One region of the Pseudomonas sp. GW821-FHT10B02 genome, then DNA from elsewhere that is predicted to be linked to it. Evidence: riboswitches for the same ligand, from Rfam matches in the RefSeq annotation. Region 1 holds a riboswitch; each other region holds the start of a gene.
What was found. Region 1 has a riboswitch for cobalamin ahead of cobW (cobalamin biosynthesis protein CobW). Riboswitches for the same ligand answer to the same signal wherever they lie in the genome.
Positions count from the first base shown of each region.

Region 1 (3,275 bases):
ATAATCAACATGTCACGAGTGCCTGGATTTGAACTGGTATGAGGCTTTTGCAACGGAGAAACTTCGTGCAGAAGTGTCCGGTCATTCAAAACGATGGTTTCCATGTAATCTGTCAGGGTTGCACTGAATACGGTTTCGCCATTTTCGTGAAACACCCGACTTTCTCCGCCAATGACTAACTGGCGTTGAATCAGGTGTTGAAAGACAAAGTCATGCCCGTCGCGGTGTCGGCCTTCGGGTGTGGCCTGGCCCGCATTGTGCTCATCGCACAGGATCCGGAACTGGTGGCAGGTGACCAGCCAGTCGCGATGGCCGACGGTCAGATCCAGGAGCGCCAGGTCGGCTGCCAGTAGCGTTTGCAGCACGGGCGAGCCGATAAAGGACGTTTCGCTGCGCGCATAGGTGCGCTGAATGCCACCCAGCAGCGGGTTATGGGCCTGGGTCTGAAAGAAGTGGCAGTTTTCGAGCGTCTTCCAGCGCCTGTCCCGCTGGCGGTACTCGAACTTGCAGATGCAACGCTCGCGAGTGCCGTTGCCGACGCTCAGATAGCTGTCCGGCTGCAGGTTGTTCCAGGTTGCATTGAATGCGTGACACGCTTCGTTACCCAGTTGAGCAACCAGAAACGCTGGATAATGAGCGCTGCTGGCGTAGTGGTGGCTATTTAGTGATTCGGAAAGTTCATACAGCGTGCTTTCGTCCGAATACCGTATTGCAGTACTGGAACTCATGCTGCGAACACGCTTTTGGCGTTTGAGGAAAAAGCTCGCAGCGGACTTTGATGGTGGCCGATCATGCAAGAGTTCCTTTCTGGTGTGGTTGACTCTTCCTGTTGTTGGCTCATGGTTCATTTGTTGTTTTTATTTATCAATTCGGTTTTTGTAAGAAGATGTAAGTTTGCGGGTTAAGGTCGCTATTCTGTGACTGTTGAGCAGGTGTTGTTATGGGGTGTTAAATTGTAGGAGGTAACTTACAAGTAGAATTTTAAATAATGAGTGTCTGCGGAAAATGCATGAGTAAACAATGTCGCTACAACGATAATGCGACAAACATTGACCCGCCTCCCAAGCATGCGTAGCCTTGCGCTTTCGAGGTTCTTCGGCGCGTGCCGAAGCTAAGAAGGGAACGCGGTTCAAGCCGCGGCTGCCCCCGCAACTGTGAACGGTGATGTTTACTGCCACGCCACTGCCAGCGCTGTCGAAGGCGCTAGCGGGAAGGCGCAGCGAATGCCAGGCCCAAGGCCTGAACACCGTCAGCCAGGAGACCTGCCTCGAACAGTTTCCGACATAAACCGGGCGGGGTGATCCGGTGGCGAACGCGCCCAGGTAGTGATACCTGTGGCTCTCGTCCCGCATGCCCGCCATCCTGCCAAGGGCATCGACATGAAAACACTGGCCAAACTCCCCGTCACCATCGTTACCGGCTTCCTCGGCTCGGGCAAAACCACGCTGCTGCGGCATATGCTCGACAACGCTCAGGGGCGGCGCATCGCGGTGATCGTCAACGAGTTCGGCGAGCTGGGCATCGACGGCGAGATCCTCAAGCAATGCAGCATCGGTTGCACTGAAGAAGAGGCCAGCGGCCGCGTCTATGAACTGGCCAACGGCTGCCTGTGCTGCACCGTGCAGGAAGAGTTCTTCCCGGTGATGCGTGAGCTGGTTGCCCGTCGCGGCGATCTCGATCATATCCTCATCGAAACCAGCGGCCTGGCCCTGCCCAAGCCACTGGTGCAAGCCTTCCAGTGGCCAGAGATCCGCAACGCCTGCACGGTTGACGCGGTGATCACCGTGGTTGACAGCCCGGCCGTGGCCGCAGGCACCTTTGCCGCCTACCCGGACCAGGTCGATGCCCAGCGCAAACTCGACCCGAACCTGGATCACGAGTCGCCGCTGCACGAACTGTTCGCCGACCAGTTGGCCAGTGCCGACCTGGTGGTGTTGAACAAGGCTGACCTGATCGCCGCCGATGACCTGGCCAAGGTCCGCGCCGAAGTGCAGGAAGAGCTGCCGCCAGCGGTCAAGGTGATCGAAGCCAGCAGCGGCCGTCTGCCACTGGAAGTGCTGCTGGGCCTGGGCGCTGAATCGGAAGCGCATATCGATGGCCGGCGTACTCACCACGACTCGCACCATGACGGCGATGACCACGACGATCATGACCACGATGCCTTCGACTCGATCTCCATCGAGCTGCCGGAAGCCGACGAAAGCCTGCTGCTCGACGCCCTGACCCAACTGGTGGTGCAGCACGGCATCCTGCGGGTCAAAGGCTTTGCGGCGATCCCCGGCAAGCCGATGCGTTTGCTGATTCAGGGCGTGGGCACCCGCTTCGACAAACACTTCGACCGCGCCTGGCGCAGTGAAGAGCCGCGCACCACGCGCCTGGTGCTGATCGGCCAGGAACTGGATGCGGCCCAACTGGAAGCGGGCCTGCGCGCCGCCTTGAGCGTCTGATCCATGCACCTGCTGCGGACCCAGCCCGGTGGTTTTGTACCGGACGACAGTATTGCCGATCTCGGCCAGACTCCGGCCGAACTGGTCATTCTCTGCAGCGGTGACTCACACCTGGCGCTGCTGGCCGAAACCGCCCAGCAGCTGCCCGAGGATTTCCCCAGCCTGCGTCTGGCCAACCCGATGCAGGTGCAGAACCATGCCTCGGTCGACCTGTATGTCGACGAGGTATTACGCTACGCCAAGGTGATTCTGGTGTCGCTGCACGGTGGCGTCGGCTATTGGCGCTACGGTGTCGAGCAACTGCTGGAGCTGGCGGCCCGTGGCGTGCAGCTGATCCTGGTGCCGGGTGATGATCGCCCCGACCCGGAACTTACCAGCCTGAGTACCGTGTCGGCAGAGCAGGCCGAGCGGCTCTGGCACTTCTTGCGCCAGGGCGGCAAGGCCAATGCCCTGAACCTGTTCAATTGCCTGGCCAGCCAGTGGCTGCAGCGCGATTACCCCTGGAGCGAGCCGCAACAGCTGCCACGCACGGCGGTGTATCACCCGCGCAAAGCCAGTGCCGATCTGGCTGACTGGTTTTCCGCGTGGCAGGTCGAACAGCCGGTGGTGCCGATCCTGTTCTATCGCTCGCACCTGCAGGCGGCCAACACTGCCTTTATCGATACCTTCTGCGAGCGCTTGCAACTGGCCGGGCTCAATCCTTTGCCGATTGCAGTGGCCAGCCTTAAAGAGGCCGGTTGCCTGAGTCAGGTCGAAGACTGGCTCGATCAGGTCGACGCCGCATTGATCATCAATACCACCGGCTTTGCCCAGTCCAGCCCCGAGCAG
Region 1 is NZ_JBWKNR010000005.1:133,136-136,410, reverse strand. Features, by position in the region: gene AC07OF_RS10225 (2OG-Fe dioxygenase family protein) at 1-728, opposite strand, end outside; cobalamin riboswitch at 1,072-1,284, shown strand; gene cobW (cobalamin biosynthesis protein CobW) at 1,380-2,447, shown strand; gene cobN (cobaltochelatase subunit CobN) at 2,451-3,275, shown strand, end outside.

Region 2 (3,275 bases), on a different contig from region 1:
CCGAGAGCTGCGGCTGCGGCGTCCAGACGAACATCCAGATCATTGAGCTCGCTGGCCTGGACCAGGCCCAGATGGCGGCTCGGCAATTCAATCCCGGTTTCCCGCGACAGGCCGCCGTACCAGCGCAGCCCTTCGGTAAGGCTGCCTTCGAGCAACTGGGCGTGACGCAAGGTACCGACACGGTTGGCCAGTACCCCGGCAAACGGCAGGTCGGGCTGATAGCGCGCCAGGCCCAGGGCCAGGGCGCCGAAGGTCTGGGCCATGGCGGTACCGTCGATCACCGCCAGCACCGGCACATTGAAATGGCGGGCAAGGTCGGCACTCGACGGCGTACCGTCGAACAGGCCCATGACCCCTTCGATCAGGATCAGATCGGCATCGCCGGCTGCTTCCCAGAGCAGCCGGCGGCTTTCCTGCTCACCGACCATCCACAGGTCCAGCTGGTACACCGGCGCACCGCTGGCCCGCTCGAGAATCATCGGGTCAAGGAAGTCCGGGCCGCACTTGAACACCCGCACCTTACGCCCGAGGTTGCGGTGCAGCCGCGCCAGGGCAGCGGTCACCGTAGTCTTGCCCTGGCCTGAAGCCGGGGCGGCAATCAGCACCGCCGGGCAGTGGCGCGTGTCACTCATAGTTCAACGCCCTTCTGGGCACGGATACCGGTCTGGAAAGCGTGCTTGACCATGCCCATCTCGGTGACGGTGTCGGCCAGTTCGATCATTTCATCCTTGGCGCCACGACCGGTGACGATCACGTGCTGCATCGGCGGACGCGCCTGCAGGTCGCTGAGCACCTGTTCGAGGTCAAGGTAGCCATGCTTGAGGGCTATATTCAGCTCGTCGAGCACCACGAAGGTGATCGTCGGGTCCTGCAGCAACTGGCGCGAAACGGCCCAGGCCGCTTCGGCTGCGGCGATGTCACGCTGGCGGTCCTGGGTTTCCCAGGTGAAGCCCTCGCCCATCACGTGATAGCGCACCTGTTCGGGGAAACGCCGGAAGAACAGCTCTTCGCCAGTGCTGTTGCGGCCCTTGATGAACTGCACCACGCCGCACTGCATGCCATGGCCCATGGCCCGGGCGAGCATGCCGAAAGCCGAACTGCTCTTGCCCTTGCCGTTACCGCTGAGCACCAGCAGCAGGCCGCATTCGTTAGGGGCGTTGGCAATACGCTCGTCGATTACCGCCTTCTTGCGCTGCATACGGGCCAGGTGGCGTTCGTCACGCTCGGTGGATTCAGTCATCGAAGTCTCCGCAAACCACTGTCAGCCAACCTGCAACGCGCCTGGCAGCACAGGGCTGCACAGCGTTCGCGGCAAAGAGATGGCAACAGATCAATGGACAAGGCAGACGGAAAAACGCGCAGGGCTGCGGCACAGGCCGAAGAAACCGCGCATCACCCTCCGTGATGCCGTTGGCTGTTACAGGCCGGTCTCCGGGCTTGTGAGCGGGGTCATCAACACCCAGGGTCGCGCGCCTTCCCGGGTGCGATCACCCAGTGGCCATGCGCGGCCTTGACTCACCTACCGTTGCGGGGGCAGCGCCGGACTCGCACGCTATTGCGCACCCACCGGCTTCCCTGTTTCACCCTGCCAGACCACAGCCCACAGAGCACCTGAAACAAGTCGCGAAGGTTAGAGGGTTGCACCCGGAGCGTCAATGAAAGGCGCAGCACTGGCCTGGATCAATGGCGTCTTTGTCATCTTGTGCCACCCTGATATCAGTGATATCAAATAGCCATAAATTGGCTGTCTCGATTACAACGATAAAGGAGAGAGCGGCATGCAAGGCCTGATCATCAATAACCCGCGCCTGGAATTCCTGCGTCCGGCTCTGGAACGCTGGGTCGAATGCATCGACCGCTGCAACCAGACCCTGGGCGACGGCGAGGCCCCTTACTGGCACGGCGCCCAAGCGAACCTCGGCGTGCTCTCGGCCGCAGCCTGGCAAGCAGAGCTGATCACCTTGCAACATCACCAGAGCAAGAAGCAGCGTGACGAAGGTGAGCGTGAAGGTTACTGCGACCTGTACATCGCCAATCGCGAAGAAGCCGCCTACCTGCAAGCCAGCCAGCGCTGGCCACGCATCGCCCGCCTGGACCTGAACAACGCGCTGCAAGAGACTGTATTTGCCGCCCGCCAGGTGGCTGCACCCAGCCAGCTAAAAGTCGCCGCGCTGTTCGCCAGCCCCTGGAAAGCCGGGCAGCATGCCAGCCCCGAAGAACTCCAGGACCTGGTCGACGACCTGCAAAAGCACACCGCCTGTGCCATTGCCTGGTACTTCCCCTATGCCTACCGCAAGCTGCACAACGAGGCCGGGCAGTATCATCCCGGGGTTGCACTGCTGCTCAAGCAGGCCTGAACAACGGAACCTCGCGGATGTTGAGCACCTCTACTTTCAACAGAGGCCAGCTTTGCGAGGGCAACGCCATGGATATGACCCGTATCACCGTGCTGCTGATAGTTGCCGCGGGAATCAGCGGCTGCGGCGAGACTGCCCGGCTGGAGGTCAGTGACGGATTCGGGCCATCGCCTCAACTGCCCGAGCCGAACAAGACCCTGATCCCCACCGTCAACATCGCCCCGGCCATTGGCTGGCCACCAGGCACCAAGCCTGTGGCTGCACCTGGCACCCAGGTGACCGCCTTCGCCGAGGGCCTGGATCACCCGCGCTGGCTGTATGTCCTGCCCAATGGCGATGTGCTGGTCGCGGAAACCAACGCCCCGCCCAAGCCCGAGGACGGCAAGGGCATTCGTGGCTGGGTGATGGGCAAGGTGATGAGTCGCGCCGGTGCCGGCGTGCCCAGCGCCAACCGCATCAGCCTGCTGCGCGACAGTGACCATGACGGCGTGGCCGAAATCCGTACCACCTTTATTGAAAACCTCAATTCGCCGTTTGGCATGGCCTTGGTCGGCAACGATTTCTATGTAGCCGACACCGATCGGCTCATGCGCTTTCGTTACCAGCCCGGGGCTACTGAAATTACTTCGTCTGGCACGCTGGTGACCGAATTGCCCGGCGGCCCGCTGAACCATCACTGGACCAAGAATGTCATCGCCAGCCGCGATGGCAAAAAGCTCTACGTTACGGTTGGCTCCAACAGCAATGTCGGTGAGAACGGCATGGATCAGGAAGCAGGTCGCGCCGCCATCTGGGAAGTCGATCCGGCCAACGGCCAGAAGCGTCTGTTTGCCTCGGGCCTGCGCAACCCCAACGGCATGGCCTGGGAGCCGCATAGCGGACAACTGTGGACCGCGGTCAACGAACGGGACGAGATCG
Region 2 is NZ_JBWKNR010000007.1:204,468-207,742, forward strand. Features, by position in the region: gene AC07OF_RS13115 (cobyrinic acid a,c-diamide synthase CobB) at 1-632, opposite strand, end outside; gene cobO (cob(I)yrinic acid a,c-diamide adenosyltransferase) at 629-1,240, opposite strand; cobalamin riboswitch at 1,406-1,630, opposite strand; gene AC07OF_RS13125 (hypothetical protein) at 1,779-2,357, shown strand; gene AC07OF_RS13130 (PQQ-dependent sugar dehydrogenase) at 2,426-3,275, shown strand, end outside.
Region 2: it holds a riboswitch for cobalamin, as region 1 does, so the genes downstream of both, cobO (cob(I)yrinic acid a,c-diamide adenosyltransferase) here and cobW (cobalamin biosynthesis protein CobW) in region 1, are expected to answer to the same signal.

Region 3 (3,275 bases), on a different contig from region 1:
TCCGCTGGCGAGGGCGGCATGCACAAACAGTTGCATGCCGGCACCAACGCTTTCAGACTCGCGGTTCACCTTGCCAGGAACCGCCATGATCACCATCCGCCCCATGACCGCCGCCGACTTCGACCGCTTCTGGCCGACCTTCCAGGCCATTGTCGCGGCCCGCGAAACCTATGCCTTCGACCCGGCCATGAGCCAGGAGCAGGCGCGTCAGCTGTGGCTGGAAGCACCGCTGCACACCCTGGTGGCCGAAGAGGATGGCGAACTGCTCGGTTCCTACTACCTCAAGGCCAATGCCGCCGGCCCGGGCAATCATGTGAGCAATTGCGGCTACATGGTCAGCGACGCTGCGCGTGGGCGCGGTGTGGCCCGGTTGATGTGCGAGCACTCGCAACGCCTGGCCCGCGAACAGGGTTTTCTGGCCATGCAGTTCAACTCGGTGGTGTCGAGCAATGAGGTGGCGGTGGCCTTGTGGCAGAAGCTGGGTTTCGAGGTGGTCGGGCGCTTGCCGCGGGCTTATCGGCATGCGCGCCTGGGCTTGGTCGATTGCCTGGTGATGTACAAGTGGCTGGAGCAACCCCAGCAACCGCAACCCATGCTGATCGGGCGCAAGAACATCGAGGCGGTGGTGTCGCGCAAGCGCGGACGTTGAGATCTTCGCTGACCCCATCGCCGGCAATGCCGGCTCCCACGAATGTGTTGTGGGAGCCGGCATTGCCGGCGATGGGCTGCACAGCAGCCCTCCCTGCAAAAATGCGCAACGCATTGACTGTAAAGACTTTCAATGTTCAGATGCGCGCCAGTTTCAGGTGTCCTGCGCCGCCGTGCGCAGGGTGAAACGGGAAGCCGGTGCGTCACTCAAGGTGACTAGTCCGGCGCTGCCCCCGCAACGGTAAGCGAGCGAAGCCTTCGAAACACCACTGTGCCCTGGCATGGGAAGGTGAAGGCCTTCATGACCCTCGCAAGCCCGGAGACCGGCCTGAAGCTTCGTTTGGCAACCCCGCGGTGGGCGGGCGCAGGCCGGTTTGCGGGCGCCTGCGCGCGCAATTCCTCCATGCGTTGTTCCCTCCGGGATTCATTCTTCCAGCAGATTGTGGAACGACATGTCCCGTTACTCCAAGCTTCAAACCCTGGCGGCCAATGCCCTGGCGCCTTGCCTGGCATTCTCCTTGCCGACCTACGCCGCTGAAACCGGCACCCTGGCCCTGCCCTCGACGGCGATCACCAGCAGCAGCGACAAGGACCCCATTAGCCTGGCCACGCCACTGCCAGCCGGTTCGCGCCTGAACCTCAGCGCCATGGACACCCCGGCGAGCACCAGCAGCATCAGTGCCGAGGTGATCGAAGGGCGCAACAATCGCACGGTTCAGGACGCCGTCAGCCGTTCACCGGGCATCACCTCGGTGGCCACCCCGGGCAACGGCAACACCGCCCTCTCGGCCCGTGGTTTTGAAGGCCACGGCTCGGTGATGACCCTGTTCGACGGCTCGCGGATGTACACCGGTGCCGGCACCCAGACCTTCCCGGTCGACCCGTGGATGGTCGAGCGCATCGACATCATCCGCGGCCCGGCTTCAGTGCTCTATGGTGAAGGCGCGACCGGCGCGGTGATCAACGTGATCCCGAAGAAGCCCTTCGCCGGTGAGATTCATAACCAGCTGCGCCTGGGCTACGGCGCCTATGACCGTCAGCAACTGGGCCTGGACAGCGGCGGTTCGCTGAGCGAGCGCCTGAGCTACCGGGTTACCCTCAACCGCCAGCAAAGCAACGGCTGGGTGGATCGTGGCGACTCGAAAAACCTGGCCATGAGCGCCGCCCTGCGTTTTGACGCCAGCGACGAGCTGAGCTTCACCCTGGCCCACGAACGTGGCGACGCCGAGCCGATGAACTACTTCGGCACACCGCTGATTGACGGCCACTACCGCGACAGTCTGCGCAAGAAGAACTACAACGTGCGCGATGACGAGCAGCGCTACCACGACGAGTGGACCCGCCTGAACAGCGACTGGACCCTCAGCGATTCGATCAGCGCCAGCAACCAGCTGTACTACATCAAGAGCCGCCGGCACTGGCGCAACGCCGAAGACTACACCTGGGACAGCACGCAAGGGCAACTGCAGCGCGGCAGCTACCTGGAGATCAAACACGACCAGGAACAGGTCGGCGATCGCCAGAGCTTTACCTTCGATCACACGCTGTTCGGCCTGGCCAGCAAGACCGTGGTCGGCGCCGAGTACAACCGCATCCGCTTCGGCATCAACAGCAACTCACCGTACAACGATATCGGCGGCGACTTCATCGATCCGTGGAACCCGGCGCCAGGCTACTTCCATAGCAACAGCCCGACCCGCCCACAGACCCAGAGCACCACCCGCACCTTTGCCCTGTTCGCCGAAAACCGCACCCAGCTGTCTGAACGCTGGTCGCTGGTGACCGGCGTTCGCCGCGACCAGAACCACATCGACCGTGACAACCTGGTCGACAACAGCCGCACCGACCGCAGCCTCAACGGTGGCAACTGGCGTGCCGGGCTGGTGTTTGCGGTGACCGATGAACTGTCACTGTATGGCCAGTATTCCACCAGTGAAGATGGCGTCAGCGACCTGGTCACCTTGAGCCCAAGCCAGCAGAACTACGACCTGACCGAAGCCAGGCAGACCGAGTTCGGCCTCAAGCAACTGTTCTGGCACGGTCGTGGCGAGTGGACCCTGGCGGCCTATCACATCGTCAAGAAGAAGCTGCTGGTCGACGACCCGATCACCCACCAGAAACAGCAGGCCGGCCAGCAGACTTCCGACGGCCTGGAAGCGACCCTGGAACTGGCCCTGGCCAACCAGTGGCAGGTCTCGGCCAACGCCTCGGTGGTGCGTGCCAAGTACGACGATTTCGACCAGACCGTGGGCGGCCAGTCGCTGTCGCGTGCGGGCAACCGGCCGAGCAATGTGCCACGGCGCACTGCCAACCTGTGGGTGAACAAAGGTCTGGGGTATGGCGTGGATGCCGGCATCGGCCTGCGCTATGTCGATGAGCGCTACGCCAACATCGCCAACACCCAGACGGTGCCCGGTTTTACCGTGGTCGATGCCAACCTGGGCTGGCAGGTGCTGCCGGATGTACGCCTGGGCCTGCAGTTGAACAACCTGCTGGACCGCCGCTACGCCGCCACCGCCCACAGTGGCGAGCAGTGGTTGATGGGTGAGCCGCGCTCGTACTTCGCGACGCTGGATTACAGCTTCTAAGCGACAAAAACTACCAATTTGTGGACAGCAGAGATCAGT
Region 3 is NZ_JBWKNR010000017.1:2,582-5,856, reverse strand. Features, by position in the region: gene AC07OF_RS22885 (GNAT family N-acetyltransferase) at 86-649, shown strand; cobalamin riboswitch at 788-994, shown strand; gene AC07OF_RS22880 (TonB-dependent receptor) at 1,101-3,236, shown strand.
Region 3: it holds a riboswitch for cobalamin, as region 1 does, so the genes downstream of both, AC07OF_RS22880 (TonB-dependent receptor) here and cobW (cobalamin biosynthesis protein CobW) in region 1, are expected to answer to the same signal.